3 regions of the Streptomyces sp. NPDC056628 genome follow, and region 3 is predicted to be linked to each of the others. Evidence: riboswitches for the same ligand, from Rfam matches in the RefSeq annotation. Region 3 holds a riboswitch; each other region holds the start of a gene.
What was found. A riboswitch is a leader RNA that binds a small molecule or an ion and turns the genes downstream of it on or off. The one in region 3 is predicted to bind cyclic di-AMP.
Positions count from the first base shown of each region.

Region 1: it holds a riboswitch for cyclic di-AMP, as region 3 does, so the genes downstream of both, ACFRAC_RS12355 (transglycosylase family protein) here and ACFRAC_RS30725 (M23 family metallopeptidase) in region 3, are expected to answer to the same signal.
Region 2: it holds a riboswitch for cyclic di-AMP, as region 3 does, so the genes downstream of both, ACFRAC_RS03905 (C40 family peptidase) here and ACFRAC_RS30725 (M23 family metallopeptidase) in region 3, are expected to answer to the same signal.

Region 1 is NZ_JBHTWG010000007.1:86,499-95,813, forward strand. It holds gene ACFRAC_RS12325 (class I SAM-dependent methyltransferase) at 1-35, opposite strand, end outside; gene ACFRAC_RS12330 (NAD(P)/FAD-dependent oxidoreductase) at 226-1,614, opposite strand; gene ACFRAC_RS12335 (exopolyphosphatase) at 2,280-3,221, opposite strand; gene ACFRAC_RS12340 (DUF501 domain-containing protein) at 3,218-3,751, opposite strand; gene ACFRAC_RS12345 (septum formation initiator family protein) at 3,762-4,250, opposite strand; gene eno (phosphopyruvate hydratase) at 4,345-5,625, opposite strand; gene ACFRAC_RS12355 (transglycosylase family protein) at 5,849-6,526, opposite strand; cyclic di-AMP (ydaO/yuaA leader) riboswitch at 6,531-6,723, opposite strand; gene ACFRAC_RS12360 (transglycosylase family protein) at 6,931-7,929, opposite strand; gene ACFRAC_RS12365 (cytochrome P450) at 8,073-9,315, opposite strand, start outside.
Region 2 is NZ_JBHTWG010000002.1:115,368-124,682, reverse strand. It holds gene ACFRAC_RS03940 (urease accessory protein UreF) at 18-692, opposite strand; gene ACFRAC_RS03935 (urease subunit alpha) at 705-2,426, opposite strand; gene ACFRAC_RS03930 (urease subunit beta) at 2,419-2,730, opposite strand; gene ACFRAC_RS03925 (urease subunit gamma) at 2,739-3,041, opposite strand; gene ACFRAC_RS03920 (TetR/AcrR family transcriptional regulator) at 3,157-3,804, opposite strand; gene ACFRAC_RS03915 (ABC transporter permease) at 3,912-4,931, shown strand; partial or broken gene ACFRAC_RS03910 (hypothetical protein) at 5,374-5,666, shown strand; cyclic di-AMP (ydaO/yuaA leader) riboswitch at 6,006-6,213, shown strand; gene ACFRAC_RS03905 (C40 family peptidase) at 6,217-6,690, shown strand; gene ACFRAC_RS03900 (ATP-binding protein) at 6,850-7,308, opposite strand; gene ACFRAC_RS03895 (helix-turn-helix domain-containing protein) at 7,522-8,388, shown strand; gene ACFRAC_RS03890 (DUF397 domain-containing protein) at 8,398-8,625, shown strand; gene ACFRAC_RS03885 (8-amino-7-oxononanoate synthase) at 8,680-9,315, opposite strand, start outside.
Region 3 is NZ_JBHTWG010000037.1:36,333-45,647, forward strand. It holds gene ACFRAC_RS30680 (STAS domain-containing protein) at 1-869, shown strand, start outside; gene ACFRAC_RS30685 (DUF5994 family protein) at 885-1,427, opposite strand; gene ACFRAC_RS30690 (DUF5994 family protein) at 1,583-1,981, opposite strand; gene ACFRAC_RS30695 (hypothetical protein) at 2,551-2,895, shown strand; gene ribA (GTP cyclohydrolase II) at 3,031-3,675, opposite strand; gene ACFRAC_RS30705 (MarR family winged helix-turn-helix transcriptional regulator) at 3,797-4,312, opposite strand; gene ACFRAC_RS30710 (dihydrofolate reductase family protein) at 4,384-5,517, shown strand; tRNA gene ACFRAC_RS30715 (tRNA-Met) at 5,590-5,663, shown strand; gene ACFRAC_RS30720 (PP2C family protein-serine/threonine phosphatase) at 5,704-6,888, shown strand; cyclic di-AMP (ydaO/yuaA leader) riboswitch at 7,121-7,278, shown strand; gene ACFRAC_RS30725 (M23 family metallopeptidase) at 7,290-8,306, shown strand; gene ACFRAC_RS30730 (aldo/keto reductase) at 8,455-9,315, shown strand, end outside.

The sequences.
Region 1 (9,315 bases), on a different contig from region 3:
AGAAGGACCTGCAGCCGCAGCGCGGCGTCAGCCATGGCGCACACCTCCGAATCCCGGAATGTCCAACACCACGTAAACACCTGAGGGGGGCGTGCGCAGTCCCCCACGCTCGTCACGGCTGGGCAAACAACCGTTACGGAGTCCGCAAACGCCGAAGGACCTCCCGCACCACGGATGGCGGGAGGTCCTTCGGCCGGCCCGGAGGCCGGTGGGAAACCGGGAGGGTCAGGAGGCCTTGGCCTTCTCGCCCTTGTCGGCGGCGCTCACGGCGGGCACCGGAGCGGGCTTGGCGGCCTCGTAGAACTCCTCGCGCGGAGTCTCCAGGGCGCCGAGCGACACGACCTCGCGCTTGAGGAACATGCCGAGGGTCCAGTCGGCGAAGACGCGGATCTTGCGGTTGAACGTCGGCATCGCCAGACCGTGGTAGCCACGGTGCATGTACCAGGCGAGACGTCCCTTGAGCTTGATCTTCATCTTGCCCATGACGATCATCGCCACGCCCTTGTGCAGGCCGAGGCCCGCGACCGCGCCCTTGTTGGCGTGGCTGTACTCCTTCTGCGGGAAGCCCCGCATACCGGAGATCACGTTGTCGCCGAGGACCTTGGCCTGGCGCAGCGCGTGCTGGGCGTTCGGCGGGCACCAGGCGTTGGGGTTGCCGGCCTTGCGGCCGACGAGGTCCGGGACCTGGGCGTTGTCGCCGGCGGCCCAGATGTAGTCGGTGCCGGCGACCTGGAGAGTCGGCTCGCAGTCGACGTGGCCGCGCGGGCCGAGGGGCAGGCCGAAGCGGGAGAGCGCCGGGTTGGGCTTGACGCCGGCCGTCCAGACGATCGTGTTGGAGTCGACCTCGAGCCCGTTCTTCAGCACCACGTGGCCGTCGACGCAGGAGTCCATGGAGGTGGAGAGGTAGACCTCGACCCCGCGGGCCTCCAGGTGCTCCTTGCCGTACTGGCCGAGCTTGGGGCCGACCTCGGGGAGGATCTTGTCGGCGGCGTCGACGAGGATGAACCGCATGTCCTCGCGCTTGACGCTGGAGTAGTACTTGGCCGCGTCGCGGGCCATGTCCTCGACCTCGCCGATCGTCTCGGCACCGGCGAAGCCGCCGCCGACGAAGACGAAGGTGAGCGCCTTGCGGCGGATCTCCTCGTCGGTGGTGGAGTCGGCCTTGTCCAGCTGCTCCAGCACGTGGTTGCGCAGGCCGATGGCCTCCTCGATGCCCTTCATGCCGATGCCCTGCTCGGCGAGGCCGGGGATCGGGAAGGTGCGGGAGACCGCGCCCATCGCGATGATCAGGTAGTCGAAGGGCAGCTCGTACGCCTCGCCGACCAGCGGGGCGATCGTGGCGACCTTGCGGTCCTGATCGATGGTGGTGACCCGGCCGGTGAGGACCTCCGCCTTCGGCAACACGCGTCGCAGCGGGACGACGACATGGCGCGGGGAGATGCTGCCGGCGGCGGTTTCGGGGAGGAAGGGCTGGTAGGTCATGTACGACCGGGGGTCGACGACCGTGACGGTCGCCTCGCCGTAGCGCATCTTCTTGAGAATGCGCCGAGCTGCGTACAGGCCTACGTACCCACCGCCTACTACGAGGATCCTGGGACGCTCCGTGGTGCTCATGGCATCGAGTATCCACCCGCCTCAGGGGGGTCGCTCGTGCGCCCCTTCACAAGCTCTTGCAGGGGCTGTGCTACACTCCCCGGCCCGCGTGACGCAGGTCATGGTCACGATCGGGAACCCGGTTCCGCGATGACCCGTTGTCAATGCCGCGTGAGCTGCCCCTCTACCCCAGGGAGCCTCCTGCGAGGGGGTCGGAACAGCGTGCGGGACGGCTCGTCGAGGACCTGCTTACACCGACCATCTGAACATGTTCAAGGGCCTGTTCACCCCTCGGAACGGCCATCCGGCCCCTCCTTGCCCCCGGACTTGACGGAATTCCTTGTGAAGAACTTCACGAACTTTCTGCGAGCCCGTGCCCGGACCGGCCGGCGAGCCCCCCTCGAACCCGCTCACCCGTGCCGTCGTCCGCTCAGCGGAGGCTGTTGACCAGCGCCGTTCACCGCGACGGGGGTTCGAGTCCCGGCGCTCCGGTGGCGTCGGCGGCACCCCCCGCCGACGCCCACGGAACCCCGCTCGCGGGCCCTGTGGGGGGCGCGAGCACGTCGTCATGGAGGAAGGGGAGCAGACCGTCCCGGTGCGGCCCGAAGAGGTGGGCGCGGAGCGCCGAGGAGCGGACCGCAGCCGGGCGCCTCAACTCGGGCGCGTCACACCGGAGCGCGGGCGGATCACACCAGCGACCACGCGATGCCGTCCAGGATGTCGTGCTCGCTGACCACGACCTCCTCGGCGCCGACGCGTTCCATGATCGCCAGCAGCACCAGGGCGCCCGCCGCGATGACGTCGACCCGGCCCGGGTGCATGGACGGCACGGCCGCCCGTTCCGCGTGCGTGGAGCGCAGCAGCCACTCGGTGATCTCCCGGACCCGGTCCCGGCTGACCCGGGAGTGGTGGATGCGGGCCGAGTCGTACTCCGGCAGGTCCTGCGCGATCGCCGACACCGTGGTCACCGAACCGGCCAGCCCGACCAGCGTCCGCGCCTCGCGCAGCGGCACCGTCTCCTCGGCGAGGTCCAGGGCCGCCTCGATGTCGGCCCGTATGGCCGCGATCTGCGCGGCGGAGGGCGGGTCGGAGACGACGCCGTCCCGGACCAGATGACGCTCCGTCATCCGGACGCAGCCCACGTCCACCGAGCGCGCGGCGCGCACGTGCTCCTCGCCGACGACGAACTCGGTCGAGCCGCCGCCGATGTCCACGACCAGGTACGGCCGCTTCAGGTCGGACCGCCCGGTCAGTTCGCGCGTCGCGCCGGTGAAGGAGAACTCGGCCTCCTGGTCGCCGCTGACGACCTCGGGCTCGACCCCCAGGATGTCCACGACCCCGCGGACGAACTCGTCGCGGTTCTCGGCGTCCCGGGACGCGGACGTGGCGACGAAGCGCACGCGCTCGGCTCCGTGCTCCGCGATGACCGCCGCGTACTCGCGGCAGGCGGCGAAGGTGCGCTCCAGCGCCTCGGGCGCCAGCCGGCCCGTGCGGTCGACGCCCTGGCCGAGCCGCACGATCGTCATGCGCCGCTCCAGCTCGGCGAGTTCACCGGTGTCCGGGTGCACGTCGGCCACGAGGAGCCGGATGGAGTTGGTGCCGCAGTCGACGGCCGCGACCCGGGTCACCGGTCCTCCTCCTTCGCGGGAAGCGTCACGCAGGCGCCCTTGCGCCACCACTCCGGCAGCATCGCCAGGGCCTCGTCGCCCAGCGGGTTGACGCCGGGTCCGGCGGCCAGCGAGTGCGCCACCAGCACGTGCAGGCACTTCACGCGGTCGGGCATGCCGCCCGCGCTGGGGAAGCCCGTCAGCTTCTCGATCTCGTCCCGCCGCCGGATGTAGTCCTCGTGCGCCGCGCGGTACGCGGCGGCCAGCTCGGGGTCGCTCTCCAGACGCGCCGTCATCTCCTTCATCACGCCGTTGGCCTCCAGCGTGCCGATCGCCGACGACGCCTTCGGGCACGTCAGGTAGTACAGCGTCGGGAAGGGGGTGCCGTCGGGCAGGCGCGGGGCCGTCTCGACCACGTCCGGCTGACCGCAGGGGCATCGGTGCGCGATCGCGCGCAGCCCGCGCGGGGGGCGGCCGAGCTGCTGCTTGAAGGCCTCGACGTCCGCGTCGGTGGGCTCGGTGCGCGGGGTGGGCGGCGGGGGCGTTTCCATGCCTGTCTTTCTATCGGTTCGGTTCGCTGCGGGCGGCGTCGGCCTTGTCGACGCCCTCCCAGAGGTTCGTGTACCAGGGGCGGCGGGCCGCGCCCAGGTCGGTCCGCGACTGCTTGGCCGCGTCCGGGTCGACGACGATGTAGCCGGTCTCCCCGGGCATCACGTAGTGCAGGCGCAGCCGGACCTGCTGCTCGGCGTAGGCGTCGTCCTGCCAGCGGGCCTTGAGGTCGCGCAGCTCCTCGACGCGCCGGGCGGTCGCGGTCTTCTCCCGTTGGAGGTCGGCGATCTCGGCGCGCTGGGAGACGTACTGCCTTATCGGGTACGCCATGGCCACGACGAGGGTGCACACGACCAGGGCGAGCAGCGCGGCGCGGCCGGTGAGCCGGGAGCGCTGGGCCTGCCGCTTGGTCTGGGAGCGGTAGACACGGGCCGCCGTCTGCTCCCCGAGCAACCGGATCCTGGTCGCGGTGGAGAACCGGTCCCGGTCCTTCACGGCCATGTCCCGCCTCCCGTCTCAACGCGCGTACGTCCCCGCACACGGTACGGGACCGAGTACGGGGACGTACGTACGACGCTTCCTACAGGTGCGTGCCTCAGCCCTTGAAGCGGGGGAACGCGCTGCGGCCGGCGTAGACCGCGGCGTCGTCGAGGATCTCCTCGATGCGCAGCAGCTGGTTGTACTTGGCGACGCGCTCGGAGCGGGCCGGGGCGCCGGTCTTGATCTGGCCGCAGTTGGTGGCGACGGCCAGGTCGGCGATGGTGACGTCCTCGGTCTCGCCGGAGCGGTGGGACATCATGCACTTGAAGCCGTTGCGCTGGGCCAGCTCCACGGCGTCCAGGGTCTCGGTGAGCGAGCCGATCTGGTTCACCTTCACGAGCAGCGCGTTGGCGGCGCCCTCCTCGATGCCGCGGGCGAGGCGCTCGGGGTTGGTGACGAACAGGTCGTCGCCGACGAGCTGGACCTTGTCACCGAGCTTGTCGGTGATGGTCTTCCAGCCCTCCCAGTCGTCCTCGAACAGCGGGTCCTCGATGGAGACGAGCGGGTACGCGTCGACGAGCTCCGCGTAGTACTCGGTCATCTCGGCCGCCGAGCGCTCCTTGCCCTCGAAGGTGTAGACGCCGTCCTTGTAGAACTCGGAGGCGGCCACGTCGAGGGCGAGGGCGATCTGCTCGCCGGGGGCGTAGCCGGCTTCGTTGATCGCCTCGAGGATGAGGTCGAGGGCCTCGCGGTTGGAGCCCAGGTTCGGGGCGAAGCCGCCCTCGTCGCCGAGGCCGGTGGCCAGGCCCTTGCTCTTCAGCACCTTCTTCAGCGTGTGGTAGACCTCGGCGCCCCAGCGCAGCGCCTCGGAGAAGGACTCCGCGCCGATCGGGGCGATCATGAACTCCTGGATGTCCACGTTGGAGTCGGCGTGCGAGCCGCCGTTCAGGATGTTCATCATCGGCACCGGCAGCAGGTGCGCGTTCGGGCCGCCCAGGTAGCGGAACAGCGGCAGGTCGCTGGCCTCGGAGGCGGCGTGGGCCACGGCGAGCGAGACACCGAGGATGGCGTTGGCGCCGAGGGAGCTCTTGTTGTCGGTGGCGTCCAGGTCGAACATGGCCTGGTCGATCAGACGCTGCTCGGTGGCGTCGTAGCCGACGAGCTCCGGGCCGATCTGCTCGATGACGGCGAGGACGGCCTTCTCGACACCCTTGCCCAGGTAACGGTTGGGGTCCCCGTCGCGCAGCTCGACGGCCTCGAAGGCGCCGGTGGAGGCGCCGGACGGGACGGCGGCACGACCCGTGCTGCCGTCGTCGAGGCCGACCTCGACCTCGACCGTGGGATTGCCTCGGGAGTCCAGGATTTCCCGGGCTACGACGACGTCGATGGACGGCACGAGCATCTCCTTCGTGATGTGAAGCCTGTACGCAGCCCGCGATGGGTGCTGCGAGACGAGCCTATCCGGCTCGGGGGCTTCGGCCAGCGGTCGACCGCTCTATGGACGGAACCGAGAGCGAATTGTTTCCGAACGGAACAAAAACCGGGCCCTGCATCCGCACAGAACCCCGCCCCGGTGCGTACGGGGGAACGCGCACCGGGGCGGGGAGCCTGTGGGGGTCCTACTTGAGGTGGAGCTGCTGACCCGGGTAGATCAGGTCGGCGTCCTGGACGATGTCCTTGTTCAGCTTGAAGAGCTTCTCCCAGCCGCCCTTGACGTCGTGGTCGGCGGCGATCGTGCTGAGGGTGTCGCCCTTGACGACCTTGTACTCGCCGTCGCCCTTCTTGACCTTCTTGCCGGTCGGGGTGGTGACGGTCTTGGTGCTCTTCTCGGCGGCCGGACGCTCGGCGGAGCGGGAGGCCGGCTTCTCCTCGGTGGAGCGGGTGCCCTGCTCGCCGCCGGTGGCGGAGGAGCCGTTGTAGGCCGCGCTCGACAGGCCGGTGCCGCAGTTCGGCCAGGCGCCCTTGCCCTGGCTGGCGAGGACCTTCTCGGCTATCGCGATCTGCTGGGCCTTGGTGGCCTGGTCGGCGGTGGAGGCGTACTGCGTGCCGCCGTAGGCCGCCCAGGTCGAGGCGGAGAACTGCAGACCGCCGTAGTAGCCGTTGCCGGTGTTGATCGACCAGTTGCCGCCGGACTCGCACTGGGCGACGGTGTCCCACTCGGAGGCGGTGGCGGCCGAGGCGCTGCCGGCGGCCATCAGCGGGCCGGCGACGGCGGCGGCGCCGGTGACGCCGACGACGGCGATGGCGCGGGCCGCCTTGGACGGACGACGGTGCTTGGCCTTGCTGGAGAACAGCATGGAGAGATCCCCTCACCGACGCCTACGAGGTGAGCTGTCGGGTTCGGGCCGGTTGAGTTGCCCGGTCGCGCACCGCTGGTGCGTGCTGCGCGACTTCACCCCAAGCCGGTTCCGGCCGTCCGGCCCCGAAGGGCCTCGACTTCCGGACCCGGCGCTTACCTTGGGTCCCCCGCTCCTGCCTACGGCGCTTGACGCGACGACTGTTCCCGTACGGCCGTCGGCAGGATTCGGCGTGACGGCTGACGGGGCTCGCTGGTGGCGAGCGATCACGACCGTAGACACGCCGCTCGGGGATTTTCAAAGACGATCAAGGCTTCTGAGATCTATCTCTCAGTCCATTCAAAACGGACATTACCCATGAAAGCAGGGCGTGAACTGCCGCTTCATTTGGCCCTGTTCGGCCGTTATTCGGTGGGGACGTCCAGCGTCTGACCGGGGGCGATGCTGTTCGCGTCGGCACCGATGGCCGCCTTGTTCGCCTCGTACAGCGCGCGCCATCCGCCGTCGACGTCAAGGGAGTCGGCGATGGAGGCGAGCGTGTCGCCCTCCCGGACCCGGTAGGAGGCGTGGCGGCCGGAGGAGCCGGCGGTGGCGTCCACGGCCGCGGACTCCTCGGCGCTGGCGCCGCGGTGACGTCCGGAACCGGTCGGCACGTCCTCGATCGCGGCGGTGTCGACGAGGCTCCAGGACCCCGCACTCTGCCCGGAGTTGTCCCGATTGCCGCTCTCGAACGTCTCCACGGGGGAGCTGTCCGGCGACTCCGAGACCGTCGCTCCGCCGGACGCGCCGGCTCTCTCGGACTTACCGGACTTATCGGCCTTGGAGGCCGAAGAAGGGGAGGAAGTGGAGCTGCCGGGCGATTCGGATGAGTCGTCCGCCGAAGCACTCGGCGTGCCCGACGTGTCGCCGGAGGGGGCCGAATCGCCGGAGGAGCCAGAGGATTCGGATGAGTCAAGCAGGCCGGACGACCCGGACACCTCGCTCGGGGAGTCCCCCGCGACCCCGGTGTCGAGGTCGATGGCTCCCGACTTCTTCGTGAGCCCGTTGAGCACGGCGCAGGTGCCCCAGGGGCCCGTCCCGCGCTGCGCGAGGATGTCCTGCGCCACGGCGATCTGCTGGGAACGGCTCGCCAGGTCCGGGCTGGCGGCGAAGTCGAGACCGCCGGACTTCTCCCAGTCCGCCTGGGTCAACTGGAGCCCGCCGTAGTGCCCGTTGCCCGTGTCCGCGCTCCAGGAGCCGCCGCTCTCGCAGTCGGCGACCTTGTCCCACACGTTGCCGTCCGCCGCGCTCGCGCCCGTGGCGCCGAGGAGCGGGATGGCGATGGCGGAGCCGGTCACTCCGGCCGCGACGAGAAGAGCCGGAGCCTGGCGGGGGCGACGGTGACGACCGTTCCCGGAGAGCATGCGGGGACCTTTCGCGAGACAGCGCTGACCAAGGCGCGCAGAACCCGCGTGCCTTCGTTGATGGGTGAACGTATAGGCAGACGATCACTTGTCACAAGTTAATGCCGCGCAGATCACGTGAAGATCACAGAGGTGAGCGCATGTCACGTTTGCGGAGCGGAACGGTTGCCTCCGACCGGGGTGAACTCCACCGGTAGGGTGCGCAGGCCCCGCATGATGAGCCCGCCGCGCCACCTCAACTCCGCCGGGTCGGCGGCCAGTCGGAGGTCCGGGAGCCGGGTCAGGAGGGTGGCGAGGGCCGTCTGTCCCTCCAGCCGGGCCAGCGGGGCGCCGAGGCAGTAGTGGATGCCGTGGCCGTAGCCGAGGTGCTGGTTGTCACGCCGGCCGAGGTCGAGGACGTCGGGGTCGGCGAACCGCTCCGGGTCCCGGTCGGCGGCGGCCAGGACGACCAGGACGGGGTCCCCGGCCGCGATGTCCTGCCCGCCGATGGTCAGCGGCTCGGTGGCGAACCGCCAGGTGGCGAGCTCCACCGGCCCGTCGTAGCGCAGCAGTTCCTCGACCCCGGTCTCCAGCAGGGCGGTGTCGTGGGCGGCCAGGGACTCCTGGAGCCGGGCGCGCTGGGCGGGGTGGGTGAGCAGCGCGTAGGTGCCGTTCCCGATGAGGTTGACGGTGGTCTCGAAGCCGGCGAACAGCAGGATGAAGGCCATGGCGGCGGCCTCGTTCTCGGTGAGGTGCTCGCCGTGGTCGGAGGCGCGGATGAGACCGGAGAGGAGGTCCTCGTCCGGGGCGGGCGCGTCGGGGAGGGCTTCGCGCTTGCGGTGGATGAGATCGGCCAGATAACCACGCATCTTCTTCACGGACCGGGCGACCCCGCCGCGGGGCCCGCCCTGGTGCCGGATCATCATGCCCGCCCAGTCCCGGAAGTCGTCCTGGTCCTCGCGGGGGACGCCGAGCAGGTCGCAGATGGCGTAGATGGGCAGCGGGAAGGCGAACTCGTGGATGAGGTCGGCCTCCCCCTTCCCGGCGAACCCGTCGATGAGGTGGTCGGTCAGCTCCTGCACCCGGGGCACGAACGCGGCGACGCGGCGCGGGGTGAACGCCTTGCTGACCAGCCGCCGCAGCCGGGTGTGGTCCGGCGGGTCGATGTTCAGCAGATGCGTCATCAGCTCGGCCTTGCGCTCACCGGGGATGCCGGTCCGGCCCTTGGCGTGGGCCGGTTCGGCGTGGTGGGCCGGGTTCTTGGAGAGCCGGTTGTCGGCGAGCGTCTGCTTGGCGTCGGCGTACCGGGTGACCAGCCAGGCCTCCACCCCGCTGGGCAGCCGGGTGCGGTGCACGGGCGCGTGCTCGCGCAGCCAGGCGTACGCGGGGTAGGGGTCGCCGGCGAAC
Region 2 (9,315 bases), on a different contig from region 3:
GACGGTGAGGAACGGGGTCAGGATGCGAAGAGGCGCACCGGCCAGCCCGCGTGCGCCTGCGCCGAGATCTCCAGCAGGGGCGCGGAGGCGGCGGGCAGCGCCTCGGTCCCTTCGCGGGCCGCGCGCCGGGCCGCTTCCACCGCCCGGTCGGCGACGCGGTCCAGCTCCGGGGCCAGCCGTGCCAGTACGGCGGTGGCCTCGAAGGGGTCGAGGCCGAGCAGCCGCACCACCGCCGTCGCGGGCCCGCTGACCGACTCGTACGCCGCGCAGTGCGCCGCGTCGAGCGCTCCGAGTCCGGCGACCCGGGCGACGGCTCCGAGGACCACGGGCTGGTGCGCGCCCTTGGCGAACCCGGCGGCGAGGACGTCGAGTTCGGGGGACGGCCAGGTCCCGCGGGCCGCCCGCAGCAGTTGCCGGCCCAGCTTGCGCGCGGTGGTCCGCAGCGCCGGCGACGGCGTCCGGGCGTCGGCCGCGGCGTCCAGGACGGCCGGGTCGAGGCCGGCCGCGGCCGCCGCCGCGAGCGCGGCCGACACGAGGCCGGCCGTGTGCAGCCGGCCCCGGCAGAAGTCCTCCAGGCTCGGGGCGTCCGTGATCCGCCCGGCCCGGACGGCCGCCTCGGCCCCGCCGGAGTGGGCGTGTCCCCCGGCGGGGAAACGGCCGTCGGCCAGGACGAGCAGCGTGGCCCGTGTCATCTCCGGCCGCCCTCAGAAGAGGAAGTAACGCTGGGCCATGGGCAGTTCGGCGGCGGGCGTGGCCTCCACCAGCTCGCCGTCGATGTGCACGGCGAAGCTGTCGGGGTCGACGCGCACCTCGGGCCGCGCGTCGTTCTCCCGCATGTCGGCCTTGGTGACCCCGCGTGTCGACTCGATGGCCACGAACCGCTTGCCCAGCCCGAGCCGTTCCGGCAGCCCGTCCTCGATGGCAAGCTGCGCCACGAAGTTGACCGAGTTCGCGGCCGGCGCCCGGCCGATCGCGCCGAACATCGGGCGGGGCAGGATCGGCTGGGGCGTGGGTATCGACGCGTTGGCGTCGCCCATCTGCGCGTAGGCGATCTGCCCGCCCTTGATGACGAGGTGCGGCTTGACGCCGAAGAAGGCCGGCTCCCACAGCACCAGGTCGGCGAGTTTGCCGGTCTCCACGGAGCCGATCTCGCGGCCGAGACCCTGCGCGAGCGCCGGGTTGATCGTGTACTTGGCCACGTAGCGGCGCACCCGGTGGTTGTCGGCGCGTCCGTCGCCGGGCAGCGGGCCGCGGCGCCGCTTCATCACGTGGGCGGTCTGCCAGGTGCGCAGGACGACCTCGCCGACGCGGCCCATGGCCTGGGAGTCCGAGGAGATGATGGAGATGGCGCCGAGGTCGTGGAGGATGTCCTCGGCACCGATGGTGGACGGCCGGATCCGGGACTCGGCGAAGGCCAGGTCCTCCGGCACGGCCGCGTTGAGGTGGTGGCACACCATCAGCATGTCGAGGTGTTCCTCGGCGGTGTTGACGGTGAACGGCCGGGTCGGATTGGTGGAGCTGGGCAGCACGTGCGGCTCGGAGACCACGGTCATGATGTCCGGCGCGTGCCCGCCGCCCGCGCCCTCGGTGTGGTACGCGTGAATGCCGCGGCCCGCGATCGCCGCGAGGGTGTCCCCGACGAAGCCGGCCTCGTTCAGGGTGTCCGTGTGGATGGCGATCTGCACGCCGGTGCGGTCGGCGACGGTCAGCGCGGCGTCGATGACGGCCGGGGTGGAGCCCCAGTCCTCGTGCAGCTTGAGACCGAGCGCGCCACCGCGGATCTGGGAGAGCATCGCCTCCTCGGAGACGGTGTTGCCCTTGCCCAGCAGACCGAAGTTGACGGGGTGTCCCTCCATCGCCTCCAGCATCCGGGCCAGATGCCAGGGGCCCGGGGTGACGGTGGTGGCCTTGGAGCCCTCGGCCGGGCCGGTGCCACCGCCGACGAGCGTGGTGATGCCCGAGGCGAGCGCCTCGTCGGCGATCTGGGGGCAGATGAAGTGGACGTGGGCGTCGATGGCTCCGGCGGTGAGGATCCGTCCGTTGCCCGCGATGATCTCCGTCTCCGGGCCGATGACCAGGTCCGGGTGCACCCCGTCCATGGTGTCCGGGTTGCCGGCCTTGCCGATGCCGGTGATCCGGCCGTCGCGGATGCCGAGGTCGGCCTTGACGATCCCCCAGTGGTCGACGATCACGACCCCGGTGACGACGGTGTCCGGGGTGCCGTCGGCACGGGTGGCCCGGGACTGGCCCATGGACTCGCGGATGACCTTGCCGCCGCCGAACACGGCCTCGTCACCGGCGCGTCCGGGGCCGCCGGAACGATCCTCCTCGATCTCGATGAGCAGATCGGTGTCGGCGAGCCGGACGCGGTCACCGGTGGTCGGCCCGAACAGGTCGGCGTAGGCGGCGCGGGAGATCTCAGGCATCGAGGGCACCTCCGGTCTCGCCCCGCAGGCCGGGCACCACACGGGCGCCGGCGAGGGGGACGAGTTCGACGTCGACGGGGATGCCGGGCTCGAAGCGCACCGCGGTGCCGGCCGCGACGTTCAGCCGCTTGCCGCGGGCCGCGGCACGGTCGAAGCGCAGGCCGGGATTGGCCTCGGCGAAGTGGTAGTGGGAGCCGACCTGGACGGGCCGGTCGGCGGCGTTGAGGACGGTCAGCCGGGTCACCTCACGGCCCTCGTTGTATGCGATCGGGCCCTCGGCGAACAGGACTTCTCCGGGAATCATGGCCGCCCTCAGACGATCGGGTCGTGGACGGTGACGAGCTTGGTGCCGTCGGGGAAGGTCGCCTCGACCTGGACGTCGTGGATCATCTCGGCGATGCCCTCCATGACGTCGTCCCTGGTGAGCAGGGTCCGGCCGGAGGACATCAGCTCAGCGACCGTACGGCCGTCACGGGCGCCCTCGAGGATGTGCGCCGTGATGAGGGCGACGGCCTCGGGGTGGTTCAGCCGGAGCCCGCGGGCCCGGCGCCTCTCGGCGACGTCGGCCGCCACATGGATGAGCAGCCTCTCCTGCTCGTGCGGGGTCAGTTGCACGGCGTCCCACCTCACAGTCCTCGCTCCGGACCGTGCGGGGTCCGGTTGCCGCCGCCGTCGGGCGAAGGCCCGGTGGCGTGGGTGGGCAGGCTAGTTGGGCCGCGTTTCGGGCGCGTTAACCCCGCGCGGGGCCGGCCGGGCCCGGGTCGCCGTCCCGCATGCTCATCAGGGCGCGCAGCCCCTGCTGCAGGACCTCGACGGGCGCGGGCCCGAACAGGGACTGCTGGGCGATGAAGCCGAGCACGGAGGCGATCATCGTGCGGGCGACGTGGTCCGGGTCCACGTCCGTGCGCATCATCCCGGCGTCCTGGTACCCCTCGACGATCCGCGCCCAGGCGCCGCGCACCGAGCCGTAGCCCTCCCGCAGGACGGCGGCCAGCTCGTCGTTGCGCAGGGTCTCCGCCCACACCTGGATGACGAGCCGGGGGAAGGCGGGCCTGCCGTCGACGACCAGGGACGCGCGCTCGGCGAGGGTGCGGCCGAGGACGTGGGCGAGGAGCTCGTCCGGCGGTGGGGGCGGGCTCTGCCGCGCGGCCTCCTCGAACGCCGCGTGGACCGAGCCGAGCACCTCGGCGACGATCGCGCCGATCAGCTCCTCCTTGCCCTTGAAGTAGCGGTAGACGGCCCCCGCCGAGAGGTCGACCTCCTTGAGCACGTCCTGCATCGAGGTGGCGTGGAAGCCGTTGCGGGCGAAGCAGAGCGCGGCGCCGTCGAGGATCTGGCGGCGGCGTGCGTCGAGGTGTTCCTGGGATACGCGGGCCATGCCCTCAACGTAAAACGAACATTCCTTCTTGACAAGCACCGGCCGCCGCGAGCACGGTGGAACTAAGAAAAACGAACGATCCTTCTTTTTAGATCACGGGAGCTCCCATGTCCTCGCCGTCCGCCACCACACCGCCCAGGAAGGCCGCATCCCGGCGCCTGGTCGCGGTGGTCGTGCTCGTCCCCGTGCTGGCCGCCCTCGCCCTGTGGGCGTTCGCCTGGCCGGCCGCCCGCACCGCGCCGCGCGACCTCCCGCTCGGGGTGGCGGGCCCCGCGTCGGCCGTGACGCAGGTGGAGCGGCAGCTGTCCGCCCACGACGGCGCGTTCGAGGTGCACCGCTACGCCGACGAACCGGCCGCCCACCGCGCCATCCAGGACCGGGACGTGTATGGCGCGGTCGTCGTGACACCCCAGGGCCCCCGGCTGCTGACCGCGTCCGCCGCGAGCCCGGCCGTGGCCCAGCTGCTGCGGCAGGCGGTGGCCGGGCAGGCGGCCGCCGAGGGGACGCGGGTGGAGACCGTCGACGTGGTACCGGCGCCCGAGACGGACCCGCGCGGGGCGGCGCTGAGCTCCAGCGTGCTGCCGCTGGCCCTCGCGGGCATCGCGGCGGGTGCCGGGGTCACCCTGCTGGGGCTGCGCGGCCTGGGCGCCGCGGGCGCCCTCGTGGGCACGGCCGCCCTGACCGGCCTGGTCGCGGCCACGCTGGCGCACAGCTGGCTGGGTGTCCTCACGGGTGACCGGTGGGCGGAGACCGGGGTGCTCACCCTGATGACCCTGGCCGTCAGCGCCGCCGTCGCCGGGCTCGGCGCCCTCCTCGGACCGGCCGGCACAGGTCTCATGGCCGCCACCGTCATGCTCATCGGCAACCCGTTCTCCGGGGCGGCGTCGGCACCGCGGATGCTGCCGGAGCCGGTCGGCACGATCGGCCAGTGGCTGCCGCCGGGCGCGGGCGCGACCCTGCTGCGCTCGGTGTCCTTCTTCGACGGCGCCGCGTCGGCCGGCCCCGCCCTCACCCTGACCTGGTGGGCCGCACTGGGCCTCGGCGCGGTCCTGCTGGGCGCCCGCCTCAAGGCGAACGCGACCACGACGAGCCCTGCCCCGGCCCGCCGGCCCGCCCCCGTCGGCTGACCCGCCCGCGTCGGCGGAACCACCGAACCGGCCGTGCGCCCCCGCCGGAGCGGACGGGGGCGCACGGCCTCGACGCGTCCGAGACGTGACAGGCGGCAGGGGACGACCCGGCCCGACCTTCACCCGGGGGCCACCCGGGGACTCAGGAGGGCTTCGGCCCCCGGTGCTCCGCCGTGAGGCCGAAGCGGTGGGGTGCGCGGGGGGCGGACGCGACCTCGCCAGGCAGACCCAGGAGCCGGCCCGCGTGCGGTCCCGGACGGAGGGAACGCCCGCCGGGCACACCGGCCGCCCGCGCGCCCGGGTGGCGCCGATCTCGAGCGCGAGACCGTACGCGTCACCCAGGAGGCGCCGCGGGACGGGCTGGTGGACCGCGTCGCCCCGGACCGCGCGGCCGCGACCGCCCCGGACGAGGGGCGGTGACCGGAGGACGCCGCCACCCGGGTTGCCGCCCCTTCCCGCGCCGACGCGCACGGAGGCGGAGCTGATCGACCGTTACCCGGAGTCGTGGGCCTGCTGGGCCCTAACAACCCGGCGAAGGACGGCGACACCTACCGGGGCCCGCGCGCCGCCCAGGCGCTCGCCGGCAAGGCGGTCGCGCTCCGGGACGCGCCGGCGCTGATGCACTGTCGGGGCGAGACGGAGCCGCACGCCCGCACGCTGGAGCGTGCGCTGCGCGTCCTGGCCAGGGAGCGCCGCACGGCCCGCGTCACGCCGCCGCCGCGCTCCGACAGTTGACGGCGCCACAGCCGCGATCCGGACCCGCGGCCCGCCGCCGCGACGTCCGCCGCCACGCCGAAACGGACCGAACGGCGTACCCCCCATCGGCGTATTCCGTACTCCTTCCGTGCGCGCGTACGGCTTGCGTCACGGGCGGGACGCACAGCCGGATTTGAGCCTTCCGCCGCTGGTCCGGGGCTCGTCGGGCACCTGGCCACTTCCTCGAACGCAGTAGCGTCCACCCGAACGGGTGAGTGGTGAGTAACACCACAAATCCCCGGTTCCGTTGGGATTTTCGTTCTTCCGTGCGCCAAGATCCCTGACTGACGACAAGCCCCCGCCGCAGCGGCGGGGCGATCCGGGCGGACGCCGAGTCCTGCCGCCGCCCGGATGACCGGTCGACAGGAGTGGATCGGCAGGAGTGGAGGACCCGAGCAAGACGGGTCGCCGGTACGGACGTTCGTTCGAATCGAGCAACCCTTGGGGTGAAGCCGCGACGCGGCCGGGCAACTTCGCCAGCCCGAATCCGACAGGTCATCCTTCACAGGCGGCTGACGAAGGGTTGCGCATGACTGCGCTCAATCGTGTCCCGTCGCTCATGGCCAGGGCCGGTACGGCCTCGGCCCTCACTCTCGCCGCGGTGGGCGGCTCGATCGTGACGCCCGGTCTCACCTCGGAGGCGGAGGCCGCCACACCGGCGACGAAGGCACTTCGGATCGCCGCCTCGAAGAAGGGGTCGCCGTACAAGTGGGGCGCCACCGGCCCGAACCGGTTCGACTGCTCCGGGCTCACGCTGTACTCGTTCAAGAAGGCCGGCAAGAAGCTGCCCCGCACGGCGGCCCAGCAGTACAACAAGACCCGCCACATCTCGGCCTCGCACCGCAAGGCCGGTGACCTGGTGTTCTTCCACTCGGGGTCGTACGTCTACCACGTGGGCATCTACGCCGGTAAGGGCAAGATCTGGCACTCCCCCAAGAGCGGTGACGTGGTCAGGTTGCAGAAGATCTGGACCAGGAGCGTCTGGTACGGCCGGGTCAAGTGACCCGCGGGGCGCCTACGGCGCCCCCACCCCCGCCGGCGCCCTCCCGGAGCGCGGAGGGCGTCCGGCACGGGCCGGGCCCTCCAGCGCCTCCGGGGCCTCCCGGGGCCGGCGGGGGCGGAACGCGCCGCGCGGCGCGTCGTGCGGCGCCACGCGGCGCTCCTACGGCTCCTGCGGCGCCGCGACCGCGACCGGCGAGGCCGGTACGGTCCACGGCAGCTCGATGGAGACCGTCTTGCCGCCCTCGCGGGTCGGCCACACCCGGATCCGGCCGCCGCACTCGGCGGCCAGCCAACGAATGATCACCATGCCTCGGCCGTTGTCCTGCTGGACGGCGGCCGGCAGCCGTTTGGGGAACCGCGGATGGCTGTCGGTCACCCCGATGCGCAGGTGCTCGTCGCGGTCGAGCTCGAGGTCCACGGTGAAGGTGGGCGACTGCCCGAGGGTGTGCTGGACGGCGTTGGTGGCGAGTTCGGAGACGATGAGCCGGATGGTCTCCGCCGCCTCCGTGTCCGACGGCAGCCCCCACTCGGCGAGCGTGGTGATGACGTAGGACCGTGCCGCGGAGACCGAGGCGGGATCGCTCGGCAGAGTGACGGATGCTTCCAGATGGTCTGCCATGGCGACGTCGTCCCTTTCCGACGGGACCGCAGTCCGACACGGAGCGGAGGGTTCGAGTACGGTCCCGGACTGGTGCTTCGCCGCCAGACTGCCATCACCACGACGGTCACGGGTGCCGATCCGCCAAGATGTGCATATATCTGTCGCTCGAAGCGGTGAACTCTGCGACGGCAGACCGTATTCGGGCGGCCCGGTCGGAGTAAGGAGTTGCCCATGCAGCACGGCCCGGCGGTCCGCCGCCGGAAACTGGGCGCGGAACTGCGTGCGGTGCGCGCCGGGACCGGGCTCACCAGTGGTGAGGCGGCCCGCCTGGTGGGCTGGCACCAGTCCAAGGTGAGCCGCATCGAGACGGGCGCCAGCGGGGTGAAACCGGCCGATGTGCGATTACTGCTCGACGCCTACGGCGTACGGGACGCCCGGCTGCGGGAGGTGCTGCTGGCGCTGGCCGGTTCCGACGCGGCGGGCCGGCACCACTGGTGGCACGCCTACCGCGGGGTCCTGCCGCCGACCTACCGGGACTTCATCAGCCTGGAGTCCCAGGCGAGCGCGATGCGCACGCTGGAGACCTCCGTGGTGCCGGGGCTGCTGCAGACGCCCGAGTACGCGCGGGCGGTGACCCGGGCGGCGACGGGCGGGACGGACGACGGCGCCGACGACCGGCTCGACGCGCTGGTCGCGGTCCGGCTGGCCCGGCAGGAGGTGCTGCGGGCCGATCCGCCGCTGCGGCTCAGCGCCGTGCTGGACGAGGCGGTGCTGCGCCGGGAGGTCGGCGGCCCCGAGGTGATGCGGCGCCAGATGGAGCGCCTGCTGGAGGCGGCGCGGCTGCCCCAAGTGAGCCTGCAAGTGCTGCCGTTCACGGCCGGTGAGCATGTCGGCATCACCGGGCCTTTCGTTATCTTCTCATTTTCGAGCACTTCTGATCTGGACGTTGTGGTTCTCGACCACTTGACGAGTAGCCTCTATCTCGAACGGAAAGAAGACCTCCAGGCCTACACGGAGGCCTTCGACACCCTTCGGCTCCACGCCCTTTCGCCCGAGGAATCGCTGGATCTCATCGCCGCGATAGGTGGCGGCGCGTAAGGAGGCACCATGACCGCACTGCCTCGGAACCTCAGGTCGAGTACCGAACTACCGGACGCCCGTTGGCTGCGCAGCAGCTACAGCACGGGCGCGAACAACTGCGTCGAGACGGCCCGGCCGCGCTCCGGTCCCTGGACCGGGCTGCTGGCCGTGCGCGACTCCAAGGATCCGGCAGGACCCGCGCTGCTCTTCTCCCCCGAGAGCTGGGCGGGTTTCACGGCCGCGCTCCAGACCTGACCGTTTCTGATCACTTCTGCCCGCTCCGGTGCCGCCCGGCCGTGTCACGCCGACTCATGGTCGTGTCGTACCGATGACCCGTACAGCGCGTTCGATCTGCCCCTCGGAGAGGTCCGCCCGGGCGGTCAGCCGCAGCCGTGAGACGCCGTCCGGTACGGAAGGCGGACGGAAGCAGCCCACGGCGAGACCCGCCGCACGGCACTCGGCCGCCCACCGCACGGCCCCCTCCGGGGACGGCGCCCGCACGGAGACGACCGCGGCGTCCGGACGCACCGCCTCCAGACCCGCGGCCGTCAGCCGGGTGTGCAGCTCGCCCGCCACCGCGCGGGCCCGCGCCGCCCGTTCCGGCTCACGGCGCAGCAGCCGCAGGGCCGCCAGGGCGGCGCCCGCCGGCGCGGGAGCCAGCCCCGTGTCGAAGATGAACGTCCGGGCGGCGTTGACCAGGTGCTCGATCACCCGGGCCGGGCCCAGCACGGCACCGCCCTGGCTGCCGAGCGACTTGGACAGCGTGACGGTCACGACGACGTCCCGCGCGGCCGCGAGACCGGCCGCGTGCGGAGCCCCCCGGCCGCCGTCCCCGAGGACGCCGAGGCCGTGCGCGTCGTCCACGACCAGCCCGGCCCCGTGCTCCCGGCACGCCTCGGCGTAGGCGGCCAGCGGGGCGGCGTCGCCGTCGACCGAGAAGACGGT
Region 3 (9,315 bases):
CCGTCATCGACGTCGATCTCACCACCGTCGGCTCCTGCGACGCCAAGGGCCTGGACGTGTTCCTGACGGCGTCACGGCGTGCCGAGCGGGTGCACGCCGCGCTGCGGCTGCACCATCCGTGCGCGCAGATCACCCGGCTTCTCGCAGTCTCCGGCTCCGCTCACCTGCTGCCGGCTCCGGCCCATCCGGTGCCACCCGCGCCGCTCCATGACCTGACGGGCGCATCTGCGTCGGTTGCGTCGGCCGCAGGGACACACTCGTCCGGCGACCGTGCGGCTGATCCGGCGGTCAAGGAGGGGATCCGGCTGCGCCGGCTGACCCGCCGGCAGATGGAGGGGATGAGCGAGGACATCGCCGACCTCCTGGTGGTGGAACCCGTGGCGGGCTCCTCCGGACAGGCGCACCGAGAACGGCTCGACTTCCTGTGGCGGCTTGCCGTCAGCGCGCGACGGACCGGGTTCGCGTTGCTGCTCGCCGAGACGACGGTGCCGGTGGGATGTGCCTTCGGATTTCCGGTCGGCCCCGGCGGCCGGTCCGAACGAGAGCTGCGGGAGTGCGTCGGGCGGCTCACCGGCGGTACCGGGTTCCTGCTCCTCACCCAGGTCGTGGCGCAGTGCCACGGCCAGCACCACGACATCGGCCGCCTCCTGCAACAGCGCCTCCTCGCCGACCGGCACGCCGCACTCGGCGTCGCCCTCCTCCACCCGGCGGACCTGGCCGGACAGGCCGCGTACGAGTCCTGGGGCTGGCGGAATTACGGAGAGCTGCCGGGGCTGCCCGGGCGGGGCGCCCCTTGCGTGCTGACCTTGTCACGGGAGAGCGGACCCCCGGTTCCCGCGCCTCGGGCGGTCCGGAAGGTCCGGGGCTAGGTCGTGTCTCGTCGATCAGGCCGGGCTCCCGGCGTCCGGCGGGATCTGGTCGCGGCGGGCCCTCGGGCCTTCCGCGGCGCCCGGGTCCTGTCGGGCGGTGCCGGTGTCGACGAGGATCTGTTCGGCCTGTGACACGCTGCCGGCGCGGACGGCCTCGGACATGGCCGCACGCGCGGCGTCGGGCGTCGCGTGCGGCGGGACCACCAGGAGCGAGAAGAGATCCTGCGCGCCCCGGGTGATGAGGACGGTGTCGTCGCCGACCCGGGAGGAGTCGATGTGGATGACACGGTCGTCGATGGTGATCCGCGTCGGCAGCTCTTCCCAGGCGTCGGCGTCCAGGCCGACGCGGGTGACGGGCCCGAGGTACTCGGTCAGTGCGGTGATCAGATGGGGAAGCTCGGTGGCGACGTCGCGGGAACGCGGCCACCATGCTCCGTCGAGCACTCCCTGCCGGTTGTGTGTCGTCTCCAGCCGTACGACAGCCGTCCCGGGCTGTACGGCTGGGTGGATGGCGTCCGGCAGGAGCCTGGTCACACGCGGGGAGTCGGGGTCGGACATCGCACTCGCCTGCCTGCCGAGAACGAGGAAGCCGAGTCGCTTCCTCCTTTCTCTCACGGTACTCCCACGGCCGACGGCGATCGGCCCCTTTGACGGGCACGCCGAGGCCCGCGTCGTCGCCTCCTCACCCGGGGTCGCCCGTCGGGTCGCGGAGCTCACGCCTGACCGTCCGCCGCGGCCGCCATGAGCGGTTCCGCGGCCTCCTCGGTCGTATCGGGCGGCACGACCACCAGGTCCCAGCGTCCCTGGCCGGGCGCGAGCAGGACGATGGTGTGCGTGGCGGATGCCGGGCGGGTCCTGTGCAGCCGTACGACCTGGTTGGAGACGAGTATCCGGCCGGGCACCGCGGGCCAGGTCGCCCCGTTGACCGTGACGCTGGTGATGTGGCCCCACGCGCGCGGCAACCCGGCCAGCAGCCAGGGGAGTTCGGCGATCAGGTCGTACGAGCGGGGCCACCACGCCCCGTCGACGGGCCGGGGCATGCCACTGTGAGGAGCCAGGCGCAGACGAAGGCGGGGATGGGAGGGAAGCGGGGATTGCGGTGCGGTTGTCATGGAGGCTCCTGCCAACTGCCGTACGAGGGTGGGTGGTCGGCGTCGGGCCGGTGGGCCATGACGCGGGCAGGGCTCGGCCGGCGCACGCGTCGCGCACCCAGCCGAGGGCGAGGACGCACGGCGCCGGGAAGGCGTGGGCCACGGCGCGGATGTCACGGTCGGCCGGGGGCGTGGCGGTGTGCGACGGATCGGGCTGATCGGTATCCGGGGCTCCTCGGCCCTGCTGCGGATGGCGCGGCCGGAGTCAGGGGCTGCCCACAGGACGGGTGGCGTGCTGTAAATGCTGTAAAGAGTGAAGGAATGTGGTCTGGTGGACCTACTGGAACGCGACGGCTGGAACACGAATGGGTGATCCGATCCGGCCGAGTTCCGGCATACGAAATGAAAGCGCCCCGTCTTCGCCACCGTACTCCAGGCCGCGTGACAACCGCGTCTGCTTCGCAGGCGGCATCGCGCTGACAGGGGTCGACGCCGGACGTCGGCGGGTGGCACGGCCCAGCGCCGCGCCGCTCCGGGAAACCGGCACGACGCACGGGAAACCGGCACAACGCACGGGAAAGCGACACTCGATGTACGACCAGACACGCGCCCAACAGCCCGCGGACCAGCACCGCGGCCCCGCGGAACGCCGCGCCTCCGGCCCGGCACCGCTGCTCCCGTCGGACGAGCGGGACAAGATCGTCCGGCGCCTCGGGCGGGCACTCAACACGTTCCCCGACGCTCCGCGTGAGTCACTGGAGGAGGCCGAAGGCGCCTTCGACGAAGCCACCGCCCAGCTCATGGCCGTCCTCGCCGAACAGCGGCGTGCCCTCCGCGCGGGTTGGGAGGACCAGGACCCCGAAACGCAGACCGCCGAACTCCACCTCGCGCTGAGGCAGTACCGGGAGATCACCCAACGACTGCTCCGCCTCTGAACCACGCCGGGCGGACAGCGGTGACGTTGCCGGACGGGCAACTCCTCCGGGCCGGACGGGGTTTCCAGGCGCCGGCGGGCGGTGCTGCGGGCCGGGGGTGATCATCCCGCATCCCGGGGGCCCAGGGTGCGGCCCTTAGGCCGGGCTCGCCCCCGCCAGGTCGCCCAGCGGCAGCGTGTGCTGGGTCTGGAGGACCTTCGCGCGCAGGTAGCGGACGTTGTCCGGGGTGGCGAAGACGCCGGTGGGGACGCGGTGGTGGACCAGGATGCCGAGGGCGCGCAACTGGTCGGCCTTGTCGGGGTTGTTGGAGAGCAGGTCCAGCTCGCCGATGCCGAGGGCGGTCAGCATCTGGGCCGCCGCCGTGTAGTCGCGGGCGTCCTCGGGCAGGCCCAGCGCGGCGTTCGCGGCGTAGGTGTCGAGGCCCTCGTCCTGGAGGGCGTAGGCGTCCAGCTTGTTGTAGAGGCCGATGCCGCGGCCCTCCTGGCGCAGGTACAGCAGCACGCCGCCGCGCTGTGCGATGCGCTCGACGGCCTCGCGCAGCTGGGGGCCGCAGTCGCAGCGGGCCGAGCCGAAGACGTCGCCGGTCAGGCACTCGGAGTGGAGGCGGACCAGGGGGGTGGTGCCGGGCTCGGGGGTGCCGAGGACGACGGCCACGTGCTCCAGGCCGTCGGTCAGGCCGTGGAAGGTGACCAGTTCGGCGTCGGCGGTGTAGCCGTCCTGGAAGCGCAGCGGGACCCGGACACGGGCGCGCTGGGCGGCGGCTGCGGTGGAGTCGGGCATACGGGTCTCCGGGTTCCGTGCGGCTTTCTGCTTCAGATTTGAAGCAGCTAGGGAGAGTGACCTTATCCCGTGCTTGAAGTTTGAAGCAATGACTCCGAGTCACCCGTTCCTGCGGCGTGCGTCACGAGCACGGCTTCGATGCGCGCCGGCGCCACGGCACCTCGTCCCCGGTGGCGTGGCCGCAGTCGCCCTGGAGGCCCGAGCCGATCGCCGTGAAGATCTCCTCCAGCTGCCCGACCTGCTCCGGGGACAGCCGGTCGAAGATCAGCGACCGTACGGTGTCCACATGTCCGGGAGCCGCGCGCTCCAGGAGCCGCATCCCCTCGTCGGTGAGGGCCGCGACGCTGCCCCGCTTGTCCACGGGACAGTCCTCGCGCCGCACCAGTCCGTCCTTCTCCAGCCGCGAGACGCCGTACGTCAGCCGACTGCGGGTGATCTTCAGCCGCTCGGCGAGGTCGGTCATGCGCAGCCGCCGCTCCGGGGCGTCGGACAGGGTGGCGAGAATGGAGTAATACAGATGGGGCATGCCGGCCTCCTGCTGGAGCTGCCGGTCCAGCGCGTCCTCCACGAGCGCGGCGGCGGCGATGTAGGCGCGCCAGGCGCGCTGCTCCTCGGGAGTGAGCCAGCGAGTCGTCATGTGTCCAGTGTAGGTTGTTTCAAACTTGAACCAAGCCCCAAGCCCCGATCGCCGAGCGGGAGAGCGCGCCGATGCCGTCGTACCCCTACGTCCTGCTGTCCGCCGCCGTCTCCCTCGACGGCTACCTCGACGACACCGGCCCCGACCGGCTGCTGCTGTCCAGTCCGGCCGACTTCGACCGGGTCGACGAGGTGCGGGCCTCCGTGGACGCCGTCCTCGTCGGCGCCGGCACCATCCGCGCGGACAACCCCCGGCTGCTCGTGAACTCGGCCGAGCGGCGCGCCGCCCGCACCGCGCGGGGCAAGCCCGCCTACCCGCTGAAGGTCACCGTCAGCGCGTCCGGCGAGCTGGACCCGGCGGCGAACTTCTGGCACACCGGCGGCGAGAAGGTCGTCTACACGACGGAGAAGGGCGCGCGCCGGCTGCGGGAGGAACCCGTCGCCGCCGAGGTCGTCGCCCTCGGCGACGAGCTGGACTGGCGGGCCCTGCTGACCCACCTGCGCGAGGCGCGCGGCGTCGAGCGGCTGATGGTGGAGGGCGGCGGCACCGTCCACACCCAGCTGCTGCGCCAGGGGCTCGCCGACGAGCTGCAGCTGGTGCTCGCGCCGCTGTTCGTGGGCGACCCCCGGGCACCCCGGCTCTTCGGGCCCGGCGGGTACCAGGAGGGCCGGCTCCGGCTGGTGGAGACCCGGCGCATCGAGGACGTGGTGCTGACGCGCTACGAGCCGACCGCCCCCGGCACCGGCGTCCTCCCGGCCGCCGCGGACCGGCACTGGCTGGCCCTCGCCTGCGACCTGGCCGCACAGTGCCCGCCCTCGCCCACCGCGTTCAGTGTCGGGGCGGTCGTGGTCGCCGCGGACGGCACGGAGCTGGCGCGGGGCCACTCCCGGGAGGCCGGCGACCCCGTCGTGCACGCCGAGGAGGCGGCCCTCGCCAAGATCGCGCCCGGCGACCCGAGGCTGGCCGGCGCCACCGTCTACAGCAGCCTGGAGCCCTGCACGCACCGTGCCTCCCGGCCCACCCCCTGCGCCCGGCTGATCCTGGCGGCCGGGGTGCGGCGGGTGGTGACGGCCTGGCGCGAGCCGGACACCTTCGTCACCGACGCCGACGGCAGCGGGATGCTGGCCGCCGAAGGAGTGGACGTGCTCGTGCTGCCCGAGTACGCGGGCCGGGCCGCGGCTCCCAACGCCCACCTGGCGCCCTGACACCGTCCGGCGGGGGCCCGCGCAAGGGCGTGTACGGCGGGTCCCGAAGATGGCGTACTATGGACACAACGACGCGGGGTGGAGCAGCTCGGTAGCTCGCTGGGCTCATAACCCAGAGGTCGCAGGTTCAAATCCTGTCCCCGCTACTGAAGGCTCAGGGCCGGAACTCATCAGTTCCGGCCCTGAGTGTTTTCCGGGCCCGTTCCCGGCCCTGTCTCCCGGCCATGTCCCCCCGGTCGGACGACCCCGCTCGCCCGCCGCCACCGCTTCGGCAACCCTGGTCAGGTGGAGGAAGGGCGAATCTCGTACGTGCGCCGGTCGGTGCGGGCGCTGCCCGCCCTGCTGATCGCGGCCGGACTGGCCTACGACTTCGCCGCCCCCCTCGCGTTCTCCGGCGCCCCCTTCCTCACCGCCGCGCCTCTCGTCGCCGCCCCCCTCTACTCGCTGCGCGGCACGGTGTGCACCGGGGCCGCCGCCGTCTGCGCGCTGCTCGTCGTGCGGTTCACCGTCGGCGGCCTGGAGACGGTGGGGGCGGTCACCGAACTGGTCACCGTGGTCGTCGTCTCCGCCCTCGCCGTCGTCATCAACGTCCTCGTCCGCCGCAGCGGCGAACGCCTGGCCTCCGCCCGCCGGGTCGCGGAGGCCGTCCAGCGCGCCCTCCTGCCCGAACCGGCCGAACGGGTCGGCGGGTTCCAGGTGGCCGCGCGCTACGAGGCGGCCCAGGAGGACGCCTCCATCGGCGGTGACCTGTACGCCGTGCAGGACACCCCGCACGGCGTCCGGGTGATCGTGGGCGACGTGCGCGGCAAGGGCCTCGGCGCGGTCGGCGCCGTCGCCGCCGTGATCGGGGCCTTCCAGGAGGCCGCCGAGCAGGAGAACACCCTGGAGGCGGTCGCGCAGCGGCTGGAGCGGGCCCTGGCACGCGCGAGCAGCCGGAGCGACGGAGGGGACCCCCGCGAGGGCTTCACCACCGCCGTCCTCGCAGAACTGCCGCACGGCGCTCCGAAGGTGCGTGTCGTCAACCGGGGGCACCCCCCGCCGCTGCTGCTGTACGCCGACGGAGCCGTGCGGCCGCTGCCCGCGAGCGACCCCGCGCTGCCGCTCGGCATGGGCGGGCTCGGCACCTGGCCCGACCGGGCCGACGAGGCCGAGTTCCCGAGCGGTGCGACGCTGCTGCTCTACACCGACGGGCTGTCGGAGGCACGCGACCGCACAGGCCGGTTCTACGACCCCGAGCAGGCTCTGGCGGGGCGGGCCGACGCGCTGCGCGAACCGGCCGCGCTGCTCGGGACGCTGGCGGCCCAGGCACGCCGTCACTCCGGGGGCGGCATGGCGGACGACCTGGCCCTCCTGGCCGTACGCCGCCCCTGACGTCTCTCACGGACGGTGAGTGAACGAATCCCCTCCGCATAACGACTGACACACCATCAGAAACGGGCGGACGAACCGACGAGAGCAACTCGCCCGATTTAGCCCGCTCGTGACCCGTAAGTCCCGCCGGAAAACGTTAATGATCAAGTGGAACGGCTTGGAATCCGTACCCCGCGTCTATTAACGTTCGATAACGCAGCGCGGTCGTCCCAGCCGTCACAAGAGGCGGCTCCGTGCGCACGCGCCGAATCCTGCGAAGGAACCGGGGAACCACCACCTTGGGGTGAATCGCGCGGATACCACCGTGACATCACGGCACGTATACGCGCGTAGGAGACCTTCCTGCTCCGAACCCGTCAGCTAACCCGGTAGGCGAGAAGGAAGGAAAGGAGTACGCCCACGTGGCGTCGAACCGTCCTGCTCCGCATGCCCCGTTCGTACCCGGTCAGCGCCCCGCCGACACCTTCGGCTACGACCGCACCGACGACGGCCCCTTCGAGGAGTGGAACCCGACCGCGGAATCCCTCCGCCCCGTGCGCGGCAGGCACCGCGTCTCCAAGCAGCGCGGCGGGGGACTCGCCCGCAGCTCCACGGTTCTCGGTGTCGGCGTCATAGCGGCCGTCGGCGCGGGCGGCATGGCCACCGCGCAGAGCGGCAAGCCGCCGGTCGCCATCACCCTTCCCGACCTGCCCCTGATCTCCGACGACGACTCCGCCGCGGGCGACACCGCCACCGCCCTCAGCACCATGGGCGAGACCGGCGAGGAGACCGCCCGGAGCGGCTCCGACGCCGGTGAGGCGCTGCGCAGCCGGATCATCGCCCAGGCCGAGTTCCAGCAGGACCAGGTCGACAGCAAGGCCGCCGCGGCCGCCGTCGCCGCCGCCGAGAAGGAGGTCGCCGAGGCGGCCGCCAAGGCGGAGAAGGAGGCCAAGGACAAGGCCGCCGCCGCGAAGGCCGCCGCCGAGCAGGAGGCCCGCAAGAAGGCCGAGGCCGAGCGTCTCGCCGAGCTGGCCAAGCAGTACACGCTGCCGACCTCCTCGTACACCCTCACCTCGACCTTCGGCGAGGCCGGCGCCTACTGGTCGTCCGGGCACCACACGGGCCTCGACTTCGCCGCGCCGACCGGCACCCTGATCAAGGCCGTCCACTCCGGCACGATCACCTTCGCCGGCTGGGACGGCTCCTACGGCTACAAGACCGAGCTCACCCTCGACGACGGTACCGAGATCTGGTTCGCCCACCAGTCCTCGATCAGCGTCAGCGTCGGCCAGAAGGTCAACACCGGTGACGTCATCGGCCGCGTCGGCGCCACGGGCAACGTGACCGGCGCCCACCTGCACCTCGAGGTGCACCCCGACGGCAGCGCGAACGGCATCGACCCGCTGGCCTGGCTGCGCGGCAAGGGCCTCACCCCCTGAGCACCCTCCCCGCCTGATCCCCGGCGGTCCTGACGACGACCCCCCGACGTCAGGGCTGCCGGTCCTCGGTGCGCCGGATCGCCCCTTTCACACGGAATTCATCTCCGAAGCGGAATCGCCGGTACCGCCGCCGTCGTTGATGACTTACATGACTTCATTGCGCAAGCTCGGCTCCTCCAGCCTCGAGGTCTTCCCGCTCTGCCTGGGCGGCAACGTCTTCGGGTGGACCGCCGACGAGGCAAACTCCTTCGCCGTCCTCGACGCCTACACCGCGGCGGGCGGCAACTTCATCGACACGGCCGACTCGTACTCGGCGTGGGTCGAGGGCAACGTGGGCGGTGAGTCCGAGACCGTCATCGGCAACTGGCTCAGGGCCCGCGGCAACCGGGACGACGTCGTGATCGCCACCAAGGTCGGCCAGCACCCCGACTTCCGCGGTCTGAAAGCGGCCACCATCAAGGCGGCCGCCGACGCCTCGCTGCGCCGCCTCGGCACCGACCGCATCGACCTGTACTACACCCATTTCGACGAGCCGGAGGTGCCGGTCGAGGAGATCATCGGCGCCCTGGACGAACTGGTGAAGGCCGGCAAGGTCCGGCACATCGGCGCGTCCAACATCTCCGCGGAGCGGCTGGCGGCCTCCCTCGCCTTCTCCGACCGCGAGGGCCTGGCCCGGTACGTGGCGCTCCAGCCCCACTACAACCTGGTCTCCCGGGACACCTACGAGGGCCCGCTCCAGGACCTCGCGGAGCGGGAGAACCTCGCCGCGGTGCCGTACTACGCGCTCGCGGCGGGCTTCCTCACCGGCAAGTACCGTCCGGGCGCCGCCGTGGACAGCCCACGTGCGCAGGGCGCCGGACAGTACGCGGAGACCGAGCGGGGGCGGCGGGTGCTGGCCGCGCTGGACGAGGTGGCCGCCGCCCACGGCGTGCCGGTCGCCACGGTGGCCCTGGCCTGGCTCCTCTCCCGCCCGACGGTCGTCGCCCCCATCGCCTCGGCCCGCACCACG